3 linked regions of the Nitrosospira lacus genome follow. The protein of the gene in region 3 interacts with the protein of the main gene of each other region in a pairwise test. Links are inferred from orthologs where the notes say so. Each region holds a gene or a part of one and is shown on either strand. Other genes may lie near its edges.

What was found. Proteins that work in one complex are often made in the same cells at the same time.
Region 1: the proteins of dnaX (region 3) and dnaQ interact in binary tests that used the Escherichia coli proteins (3 or more experiments, as listed by UniProt). The link is inferred for Nitrosospira lacus from one-to-one orthologs.
Region 2: the proteins of dnaX (region 3) and dnaE interact in binary tests that used the Escherichia coli proteins (3 or more experiments, as listed by UniProt). The link is inferred for Nitrosospira lacus from one-to-one orthologs.

Annotation. Positions count from the first base shown.
Region 1 is NZ_CP021106.3:2,425,836-2,429,567, forward strand. Bases 750-3,732 are described here. They hold dnaQ (DNA polymerase III subunit epsilon), read right to left. Parts: upstream 2,613-3,732; coding sequence 1,887-2,612; downstream 750-1,886. Other genes in these bases: EBAPG3_RS11000 (TolC family protein), read right to left, coding at 750-1,557; rnhA (ribonuclease HI), read right to left, coding at 2,709-3,182; EBAPG3_RS11015 (class I SAM-dependent methyltransferase), read right to left, coding at 3,179-3,732. Also shown: EBAPG3_RS10995 (efflux RND transporter periplasmic adaptor subunit), read right to left, coding at 1-170; more of EBAPG3_RS11000, read right to left, coding at 241-749. UniProt on the Escherichia coli protein: DNA polymerase III is a complex, multichain enzyme responsible for most of the replicative synthesis in bacteria. The epsilon subunit contain the editing function and is a proofreading 3'-5' exonuclease.
Region 2 is NZ_CP021106.3:611,628-616,486, forward strand. What follows is about bases 750-4,859. They hold dnaE (DNA polymerase III subunit alpha), read right to left. Parts: upstream 4,505-4,859; coding sequence 950-4,504; downstream 750-949. Other genes in these bases: EBAPG3_RS02815 (YheT family hydrolase), read right to left, coding at 4,672-4,859. Also shown: EBAPG3_RS02805 (YggS family pyridoxal phosphate-dependent enzyme), read right to left, coding at 1-517. UniProt on the Escherichia coli protein: DNA polymerase III is a complex, multichain enzyme responsible for most of the replicative synthesis in bacteria. This DNA polymerase also exhibits 3' to 5' exonuclease activity. The alpha chain is the DNA polymerase catalytic subunit.
Region 3 is NZ_CP021106.3:2,629,737-2,634,084, forward strand. What follows is about bases 1-2,848. They hold dnaX (DNA polymerase III subunit gamma/tau), read right to left. Parts: upstream 2,335-2,848; coding sequence 667-2,334; downstream 1-666. Other genes in these bases: recR (recombination mediator RecR), read right to left, coding at 1-243; EBAPG3_RS11980 (YbaB/EbfC family nucleoid-associated protein), read right to left, coding at 328-651; EBAPG3_RS15515 (hypothetical protein), read right to left, coding at 2,761-2,848; EBAPG3_RS11995 (ADP-ribosylglycohydrolase family protein), read right to left, coding at 2,846-2,848. Also shown: more of EBAPG3_RS15515, read right to left, coding at 2,849-2,898; more of EBAPG3_RS11995, read right to left, coding at 2,849-3,817; EBAPG3_RS12000 (cupin domain-containing protein), read left to right, coding at 4,137-4,280. UniProt on the Escherichia coli protein: Part of the beta sliding clamp loading complex, which hydrolyzes ATP to load the beta clamp onto primed DNA to form the DNA replication pre-initiation complex.

The DNA of each region.
Region 1 (3,732 bases), 200 kb from region 3 along the record:
GTTTCTTTTATGAAGTCGCGCTTGGGTGAATCCGGGCTGAGAATGATCTCGTCCCTGGGGTGATTGGCGGCTGGCAATGGTTGCTCATGACTTTGCCGCTGACAGGCGACCAGCGACAAACTCAACAGTCCGATGGCGAGATGCGTGGCAGCGCAAAATCTCGTGCCCATAAGCTTTACCTGGGCTGGATTCATTCGCTTATTTGGACCAGGAGTCCACAGCAAGAAACCACCAGGCAACTTAACCATCGCTGCCCGCCAGACCCCGGGAGGAACCTTTGGTTTCCTCTCCATATGCCATTAACAGATCTGCCCAGGCTTTGCTGCGATTTGCCAGGGCGGTGTAATAATCCAGCATTATTGCCCTATAGCTGCGCTGTGCGTCGATCAAATCCAGCACGCCTACCGCTCCTTTTTGATAAGCGATTTCCTGCGCTTTACGTAAGGTCTCAATGCGCTTGACCACCGATGTCTCGAAGCGCCTTGCTATCGCGTCGGCGCTCTGCCACGATGCCGAGGCTTTCATCACCTCCGCCCGGATGTCCTGCTCAGCCTGCGCCAGCGCCAGTTCAGAGTTGGTTACACCCACACGAGCTTTGGAAATTTCACCTTTTTGTTGATAAAACACGGGAATGGGTAGACGGATACCGACGCCGCCCGTGCGCGGGAACTGGTTTCCCTGATCCTGATCATAAAAAGCGGTTATGGTCACATCGGGGATGATCTGCCGCTGCGCCAGAGTCAGCATCTTCTTGGCTTGTGCGATGCGCACCCTTGCCGCGCGCATATCCGGCCGGCGTTCCAGCGCGCGATCAACCAGCTGGTCTTGCCTGGCCAGCGCAATCTCGGGAGCCGCTTCGGGCCAGGTTTCCACTGCGGTGATCTCTATGCTGTTTTCAGGCCAGCCCAGCAGCAGCAGCAGATCGGCTCGCGCCTGATTTAATGCCGCCCGGGCCTGATCCTGATCACCCTGAACCTTGAGGCTTTCCACTTCGATGCGAATAAAATCGACTGTTGCGACATCCCCTACCCTGAGCCTGACTTCATTGACCCGCAGGATTTCCCTGTAACGCTCGAAGTTATCGCTCGCCACTTTAAGTGTCTTTTGCGCCAGCAAAAGACTGTAGTAACTGCGCCGCACGGCGTTGGTGAGCACGCGTGCGACATCCTGCACGTCAAAATTGACTGCTTCGGTGGCGAGTTCGCTGCTTTCTATCCTTAAACGGCGTTTCCCGGCAGTCACGATGAGCTGTTCAATCTGCGGGATTATCGCCGGCACCGCCAAGTTACGACTCTCCGGGGCAAATGCCTTCGGGGCCAATTCTGAAGTGGTGAGACTGAATACCGGGTTAGGAATCGCGGCGGCAATAATCTGCTCCGCCTCGGCACTATCGATATTGAGACGTGCCGCAATCAAACCGAGATTGCGCTGATAAAATAGCGCGATGGCTTGCTGTTCGGTAATAACGAGTTGATCCGTGGGTACAGCTTCTGCCCGCAGCGTTACCGCCCATGAAACCAGCAGTATGCATGCCAGAATTCGCAGGCTTGACAACACTTTAGCAAACTCGACACATCAGCAGTGTCCGTGAATTGCCATGACCGATACCCACTTGAGTGAGGCTGTGGACTGCCGGCATCCGGATGACAGGCAGAGTGCGAATGTCTGGGTTGCAGAGAGAGGGCAGCCGACGGTCAGTCAGAGGTGGAAATTTTATTGTCATACAAGGTATTTTTCCTTGCCTGATGAGCGAATTCGCCGATGTTGCCCACGACGATGCAAAGTGGGGACAAATTTTATTATGGTACTGCCGCCAGCTTTCAATCTCGCAATCGGTCACCCAACCCCTCGCTCCGAACCTGCCATCTTTCTGGGAGCCTCCACCGCTATTGCGTGACTAGCTGATCCCTATTGGCGTCGGATTCCAACCGTTTCCATAAACACTTACCCTTGCTTTCGTGCTCAATCAATTCAAGCTGTTGTGCGTGAGCTTCCAATTCCTCCCCGCTGGCGGTCAGCACCGTCAGTTGCAAATCCCGCAGATTGGCGGCGATCTCGAGCGCGGATGGTGCCTCCAGTTCCATGAGCAGACTATCCTGCCCCCGCGTCATGGCGAGATAGACTTCCGCCAATAATTCCGCATCCAGCAAAGCGCCATGCAGTGTACGCCGGGAGTTATCCACCGCGTAGCGCTCGCATAACACATCCAGATTGTTTCGCTTTCCGGGGTGCAGCTCTTTGGCCATTTTCAAGGTATCGGTCACTGAATGGCAATATTCGCTCAATGGCTGCAACTCGGCCAAGCCGAATTCGTGATCGAGGAACGCAACATCAAATGAAGCGTTGTGCATGATGAGTTCAGCCCCCTCCAGAAATTCGAGTAACTCGGGGATGACATCACGAAACTTCGGCTTGTCCTGAAGAAACTCCACGGTCAGGCCGTGAACCTGCAATGCTCCCTCATCGATCTCCCGGTCAGGATTCAGGTACCGGTGAAATCTGCGGCCGGTCAATCGCCGGCTTAGCATTTCCACCGCTGCGATTTCGATGATGCGGTGGCCGAGCCGGGGTTCCAGACCAGTGGTTTCGGTATCGATAAAAATCTGGCGCACAGCTTTATATTCCTATTCAAAATTCATGTTAATACGTACTTCTTCCGATAAAATCCGTCTGCCTCATTTTTATATAATTCCTGCCAATTCTCCGAGTCATTCCCTCGCCGATGCCGGCCTTTCCAGCACCGACTGCACCCCGCGATTGGCAAGTATGTCCGCCTGTTCGTTGCCTTTGTGTCCGGAGTGACCGCGCACCCATAGCCACTCGATTCGATGACGCTGCGTCAGCTCATCAAGCTCCTTCCATAGATCATCATTTTTTACCGGTTTTTTGTCAGCGGTGCGCCAATCGCGCTTTTTCCAGGAGTGAATCCATTCGCTGATGCCCTTTTGCACATACTGGGAATCGGTGTGGAGCCGCACTTCGCATGGCTGCGTCAGGGCTTCCAGCGCACGAATAACCGCAAGCAGCTCCATGCGGTTATTCGTCGTCAGCTTTTCGCCGCCGTACAGCTCCCGCTTGTGCCCGTTGTATTGCAGCAGCGCCCCCCACCCGCCAATACCCGGATTGCCCTTGCAAGCGCCGTCGGTAAAGATTTCCACCACCCCTCCACGCTCCGCTTTCACTCTCCGCCTTGCGCGGGCGTCTTCACTATGGTCCCGTTGCGCGCGGCCAGGCGCGGCTCTTGTCCGGAAGCGTTGCCGCCGAGTTTTTGCGCAACCGGAGCCATACCTCTCCTTGCGGCACGCACCTCTTTCCACTCGGGCTTGATCACGCGCATACCATGCACACGCTTGACCGCCGTCAGAAAGTAGATACCGCCGGAAAACGGCCACCAGCGGTCACCCGCGGTCTCCATGAAACTGAATCGCTTCAGCCACTTTTCCTGACTGAATGGGGGCACATAGCAACATAAGCGGTCGTTGGTGATTTCGAGATCCAGTAACGTCAGCCAATCCTTGAGTCTTGGCAGTGCGATGAACTTGCCATGCCAGGGAAAATGCTTCTCAACCAGCGAGTCTTTTAGCTTCGGCATCAAATTCCCATGCCAGGGAAAATGCTCCCTCATCGATCCGAAAAAGCCACGCATCCCCCAAAGACTGCGAGGATTGAAACCACAGACAATTACGTGACCCTCGGGCATAAGCACCCGTTGCACCTCGCGCAGAATCTGAT
Region 2 (4,859 bases), 2.0 Mb from region 3 along the record:
CTTGGGTAAGCTCGGGAATGGCCATGACTCCCCGTAGCTTCAGGCGGGGCAGCTCCACGATATACGCCGCCAGATCGGCGGCCTCATCGGGCGCCACACCGCTCTTGCTGTCCTCTCCGCTCACGTTTACCTGCACGCATACCTGAAGGGGAGGCAATGATTCGGGTCTATCCTTCGATAAACGGCCGGCAATTTTTTTCCGGTCTATGCTATGTACCCAGGCAAAATTTTCTGCGATGCGTTTTGTTTTATTGCTCTGTATGGGGCCGATAAAATGCCACTCGATGGGCAGATCTGCGAGCGCCGGAATCTTCCCCAGCGCCTCCTGAAGATAATTTTCTCCGAAAATCGTCTGTCCGGCGACAAAGGCTTCACGCAGGCACTCGACAGGATTGGTTTTGCTTGCAGCTAAAAGCGTAATGGCTTCGGGTTGCCGGCCCGCTTTGTCCGCGATCTCGCTTATGCGGGCTTTTACCTTCTGCAAGCCCGAGGCAATAGTTGTGGTATTGGGTTCCATTTTTTACCTTTTATGATGTTTCCATGTCATTTCAGTGGGATGAGGGAAGCAAAGCGCAGCCTGTCATTTGGCAAGTCTTGTTCCTTACAACCCGCCGTCGCTCTCAACTCAGTGCTTTTGGTCCAGTCCAGCATGAGGAATAGCCCCGGTCCGCGAGGAAATAGAGCCCGGTGCTTGTCGTGGGTCATGGTTGGATGTGTATCGTATTATGTATGTCCGGGTTTGATGGGTTATGTTACGTCTTATCCATTCTACATAAGCCCCAAACCGGGGCTCGTAGGCGGATCTTTAATTGGTCCGTAGCCCAGCAATGTTCTCTACGAGAATGCAAAAATATCGAGTGAGCGGAAGCATAGTAGAACTCCTGAACTATTCGGTCAAGAATAAGGCGCCCAAACAAGGATGCTCGGATAAAGGCACCGGTACCTTCCGTCAGTAAATCACCTTGACATTTTCCGCCTTGAAATGCGCTGACAAGGATTGCAGCAAATTGTCCTGCAGGCTTACGCGCCAGGCATCTCCCAGTTTCAGTTCGCAAACCGCATCCTTATTGCGATAAATCACCGATACCGGACAGTACCCATCGCCATGTTGACTATTGCCGGCGTTGACGGTATTAGCGTTGATACGATAGGGTGCAAGTAATTCCTTTAGCTTGGCCGCGTTCGACAGGCCATTGCAGTGGAGCTTCATGCATTTTGCGTAGCGCGAGCGGGCACTGTCCAGATTATAGAGCTGATCGGCGGAAATACGCAGTTCATCGCCATTCCCGTCGTCACCCCTTTTACTGTTCACCCTGGCTTCTACCAAAAGCAGTTGATCTTCTTTCAGCCAACTACGGGCAGACTCGAATAACTCGTTGTACACAACTATCTCCACCCGCGCACTGGCGTCATCCAATACGATCACCCCCATCTTGCCACGCCGGGTCATTTGAGTGCGTACGGCATAGACGATTCCTGCCAGAAGTTGCGGTTCTCGCTGGGGATTCAACCGATTCAGCCGCGTGCGTACAAAGTCTTTCAGTTCTTCCGCACAGGCATTGAATGGGTGGCCGCTCAAATAGAATCCCAGCGCCATTTTTTCATTCTTCAGCTTATCCTTCTCCACCCACTGCGGCACATTGATCAAACTCTGCTGTTCCATCGAATCGTCACCCTCACCAAATAAACTCACCTGGTTGACCGCACGGCCGGCCTGTTCGGCCGATTCGAGGGCAATGCCGACCGATGCCAGCAAGCCCGCCCGATGGCTATTGACAGAATCAAATGCGCCAGCGCGGATGAGTGATTCCACCACGCGGCGGTTGACAATGCGCTTGTCCACCCGCTGGCAAAAATCGAACAAATCAGTGTAGGTCCCACCCTGATCGCGCGCCTTGATAATTGCAGCGATTGCCGATTCGCCCGTCCCTTTTACCGCTCCCAGACCATATCGTATGGTTTTTTCCTCCACAGGAATGAAACGGTGACCGGAAAGATTGATGTCGGGGGGCAGGATGGTGAGCCCATTGGCAATGCCATCCTCAAAAAAAGCATGCACCTTGTCCGTATCGTCCATATCGGCGGACAGTGTGGCGGCCAGGAATTCAGCGGGATAATGTGCCTTGAGGTAGGCGGTCTGAAATGCAATCAAGGCATAAGCCGCCGCATGCGACTTGTTGAAACCATAGCCCGCAAATTTTTCCATCAGGCTGAACAGTTCGGTCGCATCGCGCTCTGTCAAACCATTCCTGGTGGCGCCGGCAACGAAAATATCGCGCTGCATGGCCATTTCTTCGACTTTTTTCTTACCCATTGCCCGCCGCAGCAGATCGGCACTCCCTAGACTGTAGCCGCCTATCACCTGCGCGATTTGCATGACCTGTTCCTGGTAAATCATCACGCCATATGTGGGCTCAAGTATGGGTTGCAAACGCGGATCGAGATACTCCACGCGCTTGCCATGCTTGCGCTCGGTAAATTCGGGAATCAGGGCCATCGGTCCCGGACGGTACAGCGCCACCAGCGCGATGATGTCCTCAAAACAGTCGGGCTTTGCTTTCTGCAACAGATCTTTCATGCCGCGCGATTCGAACTGGAATACCCCTACGGCGTTTCCCTGCCGCAACAGCGCGTAGGTGGCCGGATCATCCAGAGGGAGGTTCTCCAGGGAAAAGGATTGCATGCTTCCAATTCCGGTTTCAGCAATGTTCCCATCGGCACTCGGTACGGTGCGCCCGGACCCCTGTACGCCGGGGGGCGCATTTCCCTGCCTGATGTATCTGACGGTCCAGTCGAGGATAGTCAACGTCCGCAACCCGAGGAAGTCGAACTTCACCAGGCCGATTTTCTCAACATCATCTTTGTCCAGCTGGCTTATTACCGAATTACCCGAGTCTGTGCAGTAAACGGGGCAAAAATCAGTAATCTTTCCCGATGCGATCAGGACGCCCCCGGCATGCATGCCTACATTGCGTGTAAGCCCTTCGAGGCGTTCGGCCAGTTCCAGCAGATTACGCACCTCTTCTTCTGCCTGCGCGCGTTGGTTCAGTTGTGGCTCTTCCGCACGCGCCTTTTTCAACGTCATGCCAAGATCAAACGGTACCAGCTTCGCCAACTGATCGACGAAGTTATAAGGCAGATCCAGCACCCGCCCGACATCGCGCACTACCGCTTTTGCCGCCATGGTGCCAAATGTGGCAATCTGCGAAACACTCTCGGCGCCATACTTCTGTTTGACATAATCTATGACATGTTCGCGCCCATCCTGACAGAAATCGATGTCAAAATCAGGCATGGAAACACGTTCCGGATTAAGGAAGCGTTCAAACAGTAAATCGTAACGAAGCGGATCGAGGTCGGTAATGCCAAGGGAATAAGCGACCAGCGAACCCGCACCGGAGCCTCGGCCAGGGCCGACAGGCACACCATTGTGCTTGGCCCAGTTGATGAAATCGGCAACGATCAGGAAGTAGCCCGCGAACCCCATCTGCACGATGGTGGATGCCTCGAAATCCAGCCGCGCGCGATATTTGGGCATTTGCGCATTGCGCTCAGTTCTATCGGGATAAAGAGCTTGCATGCGCTCTTCGAGGCCGGTTTCCGCTTGGGCGCGCAAATACAGCTCCAGGCTCTGGTTGTTGGGCGTCGGAAATAATGGGAGGCGATTGACTCCCAACTCCAGGGCGAGATTACAGCGCTTGGCGAGTTCCACGGTGTTGGCGAGTGCCGCCGGTATGTCAGCGAACAATGCCGCCATTTCCGCCTGGGTCTTGAAATACTGCTCTTCAGTGCAATGCTTTGGGCGGCGGCGGTCACCCAGCACGTAACCTTCGGCGATGCACACCCTCGCTTCATGCGCCTTGTAATCGTCGGGATTTAGAAACTGTACCGATTGGGTTGCCACTACCGGCAGATGCAATGCGGATGCCAGCGCCAGTGAGTTCTGCACGAGCGTCTCGGTATTGGGGTGCCCTACCCGCTGTACCTCGATGTAAAAACGGTTTGGGAACAAATCCGCCCACCCTCGCGCGAGCATTTCCGCCTGAATCAAATTATTCTGCATCAACATCAGGCCAATATCGCCAAGGTCTGCCCCGGACAGGGCAATCAGTCCCGCCGTCCCCGTTTGGCTCTCGGCAAGCCAGGATTTTCTGATTTCTGCCCGTCCCTGGCGCTGGTTTTCGCGATAGGCGCGGGACAGCAGCTGGCACAATAAGAGATAGCCCGAGTTGGACTGGCACAACAATAAAATACGCGCGGGTTTGTTCCGGTCATCTTCGTTGCTTATCCAGACATCGCAGCCGATGATCGGTTTTATGCCTTTGGCTCGCGCCTCCTGATAAAACTTCACCATGCCGAACAAGTTGGAAAGATCCGTAAGCGACAATGCCGGCATACCGTCGGACGCCGCTTTTGCCACCGCGTCGTCGATACGCACAATGCCATCCACGATGGAATACTCGCTGTGCATGCGCAGGTGGACAAAGGTGGGGGATGTAGACATGTTGCCGTGATCCTGACTTGATGTTTGGCATGGGTGCTGGCCATGGTACCCACTCTCATGGGACTCGACTCCCGGCTGGACCCTCAGGCAATATTGAAAATCGGATTCGATTTTACACCAATTGCCCCATCCTCAAACCCGAGGGGATATCTAATCCGAATTTATAATCATCCGGGCGACGGGGCTCCCAGCTCAGTTAAATTCATCTGGGAATTGCGGTAAATCTCGGATTCTTGCTCCGCGAAGAAACTGATAATTCTCTCGGGGAGCCATGTCAATCTGCCCGGAAAAGGCGAATTCAGAAATCCGGCGTGCCCCCCCTCTTCGGGAAATTCCAGCGTGACCGCGGATGAGA
Region 3 (4,348 bases):
CAATGTCGCATCGCGCCGCTCGGAACGGCACAACTCGCACACGATTTCTTCAGTGAAGTTGTTGCATTTCTCGCAGTGCCTGATATGTTCCAGTGCATAGGCAAGCGACTTGGCAAGCCGCTCTGCGCCGGCATGATCCCGCTGCAGGAGATGATAAGCCATGCGTTGCGCCGACCTGGGTCCCACTCCGGGCAGGCAGCGCAACGATTCGATCAGGTCTTCGAGACTGGTTGGCGTTTTCATTGTAAATAAAGCCCGAGAAGGAGCATTGCACGAAGCGGCACACGCATTCCAATATCCGGTCCATTAGATCCCATCTTCGACAAATTAAAACGGCAATTTCATCCCGGGCGGTAGCGCCATTCCGGAAGTCAAGCCAGCCATTTTTTCCTGCGTGGTGACTTCCACCCGCCGCACCGCATCGTTTACCGCGGCGGCGATCAGGTCTTCGAGCATGTCCTTATCGTCACCAATCAGGCTGTCGTCGATAGCCACGCGCTTGACATCATAGCGACAAGTCATCACCACCTTGACCATGCCGGCGCCGGACTGGCCTTCGACTTCGATCGAGGCCAATTTCTCCTGCATATTTTTCATGTTCTCCTGCATTTGCTGAGCCTGCTTCATAAAATTGCCCAAGCCACCTTTCATCATTTTCCACCTCCACTATTGAATGGGTTTGATCGAGGAAACGATCAGTTCCGCGTCGAAATTCTCCACCAGCTCTCGTACGAACGGGTCTGTTTCGATGGCCGTGATAGCCTGCGACTGCTTCTGCTGTTTTTCCTGGTTTTCCAGCTCCGCGGGATTCATGCCCGTCACGATCCCGACAGAGAACTTTAATCGGACCGGCTTACCGAGATACTCGCTCAGCGCGGCGCTCATTTTCTCCTGATGTCTTTTTTCCAGCAGGTGCTTGTGCTTTTCCGGTACGCAAAATTCGATTTCGTTCGGGGAAGCCTTCTTCACCTCACAATATTGAGCCAGCATCTTTGGCATTCCGTTCAACTTGAGCTGGTTTGCCATCGTTGTCCAGTCGCTGCCAAATATACTCACGGTGGGTGCAGGTCCAACCGTTGCTGTTTCGGCTGATTTCGCTTCTTTTACCGTTTCTGCTATGTTGAATGCTTCTGTCGTTTTTCTTGTTTCTGTCGTTTCCGCGGTTCCGGGTATTTCCACAAGCCTTGGGATTGAAGGCGAAGGCCGCTTTATCTCTTTATCATGCTTCGGTCCTGTAGCCCTGGGCATGTCCTCCGGCATGAACGCCAGCAACCGCATCAGCGTCATGGTGAAACCCGCATACTCATCCGGCGCCTGGGACAGATCGGAGCGGCCATGTATGACAATCTGATAAAACAGCTGAATATCTTCCGGTGTGAACGTCTTCGCCAACGCGAAAATTTCCTCGCGCTCGGGGGTCTCCTCAGCAATAGCCGACGGTACGACTTGCGCCAGCGCAAGACGATGCAGTAACGTTGCCAGATCCTGCAAAGCCGCATTGAACGACAAGCTACGGGTTTCCATCGCGTCAGCCACCGCAAGCATCCGGGCACCATCATTTTGCGACACGGCATCCAGCAAGTCATAAAGATAACCCTGATCGATGGCCCCCAGCATGTCCCGCACCCCGGCTTCTTCGATCGTCCCCTTACCGAAGGCAATCGCCTGATCCAGAATACTCAAGGCATCGCGCATGCTGCCCTGCGCCGCCCGCGCCAGCAGCTGTAATGATGTGGCGTCGCAGCTTATCTTTTCCTGTTCAAGCACATGCTTGAGGTGGGCGACAATCAGCGGTAACGGGATCTGCTTCAGGTTGAATTGCAGGCAGCGAGACAAAACGGTAACGGGAATCTTTTGCGGATCGGTCGTGGCAAGAACAAATTTGACATGTTCTGGTGGCTCTTCCAGCGTTTTCAGCATGGCATTGAAAGCCGATTTGGAGAGCATGTGGACTTCATCGATGATGTAAATCTTGTAACGGGCGCTGGTGGGAGCATAAAGGGCGTTTTCCAGCAGCTCACGCATCTTGTCCACCTGTGTATTGGAGGCGGCATCCATCTCGATCAAGTCGACAAAGCGTCCGCTATCAATTTCCGTGCAGGTGGAACAAATGCCGCAAGGTGTGGGCGTAATCCCGGTCTGGCAATTGAGCGCCTTGGCCAGAATACGTGCGATAGTGGTTTTGCCGATGCCGCGCGTGCCGGTAAACAGGTAGGCATGGTGCAGTCTTTTTTGCTCAAGTGCGTTGGTAAGCGCCCTGACCACGTGCTCCTGTCCAGTCAGCTCGGAAAAACTCCTGGGACGCCATTTGCGGGCAAGGACTTGAGTTGGCACGATAGCGGAAAAGTGATAACCGAGAGGAGATAGAAAAGATTATTGTAGACTGGCCGGAAACTCGCATTCGTTCCGCAGACGACCCAAGGATAGGCCGGAACCGGCATTGCAAACGCCGGTTCCGGCCTGCTGCCTATCCAAATAAAAAGGGTGGCGAGCCTGACCCCCGGCACTTGCAGAAAATAGCTGTGGCTGCTTCCTTCCGGACCTGACCAGGTTCACTACTATGCAATGCGGGGAGGCCCGCCATAAAAAGTGAAAATAGTTTCAACCAGCAACTCGCAATAGAGTTACTATTTATAATAATCAATTAATTATACTTGATAAAATCCAGGCTTGCGGCAGGGAATTACGCTGCCCATCAATTGTGTCATTGTGCACGGAGTCGACGCCTGCGTCTACTGCCATACCCGCAAGAATAGATGATTAGGGCTGAGTCCCGATTTTTCGGGCAAGCGCCAGCAATTCCCTTCCATTTTCAAGTCCATCAAGGAAACGTTCGGGAATTCCCTCAAGCCCTACCTGTGCGCCAACCAGGGCGCCAGTCAGCATCGCACGCGACATGTTCTGCCCCCCCCCCGTTTACGGCATGCAGCACCGCGGATTCGAAGTCATCCGCAAAACGCGCCGCAAGATAGTATGCGGCGGGAAGTTGATGATAGATGGCACACGGCATACCGTAAACGATGGATACTTTGCAGGCCGGTTCAATTCGGATATCCGGATCAATCGCCGCGAGGGCAACATAATGCGGTGTTAACAGCGCGTCGGGAGAGGAAAAGCGCCCGGCTCGTGGCGGATCGGGCTCGCCGGGACGGGGTGGAGCAAGATTGCTTTTTGTCACGGAATGAAATGGCAACTCGCCATTTTGAACAAGCTGCATGAGCTTGTCCGAAATCACCGGCGTCAGTTTCTCTCCGGCAATCAAGCGGGACAGAATTACGTTGTAGGCCGTCGTCATGGCGACGATGGCCTCATCGCCTTGCGTAAGAAGGCAATTGGCGGAAACCGTCTCGGCAACTTTTCGCGGGTGGTTCGCATAATGCGCAGCAAGCACAATGGCGCGTTCAGCCGCTTCCGTGGTATCCGCATGCCCTCCGGTTTCACGCCATGTCTTTCCTTGCTCCACGCGCCTGCGATATGCCTCCCGTATCGATTGGCTGGTATATCCGCCTGGGCCGTATACCGGCGTGCCATTCAGCAAGGGAAACAATTCTTCATCGAGCCTGCGGGTAAAGTCCTCCTCACGATACTCCCCATGCTCCGCCACTGACCTGAGGAGCATGACGAAGATCAAGCCTGTCTGGGAAAGTTGTCCGGCAGTCATACCGCCGTGGTAACGATCCAGTTTCGGAGTCGTATAACCGTTCACCCAGGGACCATAATCCTTGCGCATCTCGGCAAGGTCATAATACCAGTGGCATCCCAAACCGAGGGCATCACCGACCAGCGCACCCATGATGGCACCGGAAACTCGGTCCATTTTTATCCCTTCAATAACGTTAAACCAAGCAAAAATTCGTCTAATAATCTATCGAGAAGATTATTGCGATTCAATAAGCTGTTGAACAGGGATGAATCATATCACAAGCTCAGATATGCAGTGGTTTGCCTCTAATTCTACGACTCAGGGCATAAATAAAGGTGGAAGAACAAAATTTTTGATGTTTTTTTGCGATTTCTGACCAACAGTGTCTATCACCAGATCTCCATATTCTGCACCGTCATTCGTTTATGTAATTCTGGGTGCGCCCTCATAAGCCCACTGGAGGGAGGCAACGAAACGGGGAGATCGGGAATTTGTGTCGCTTCACATGGATTTCGCCGATTTATCGGGCGATCATCACGGCGTCAGCGCAAATAACAGTAAGACTCAGCCCGCACGCCTGCTGGCCGTCTTTGTCGTCGATACCGACGAAAAAAACCTCGTCACGAACGACAAATAATAAAAGAACGGATTCCATGCATCCAGCCTAAAGAATAAGGCTAGATTGCGGGAGGGAATAAAGGGGTC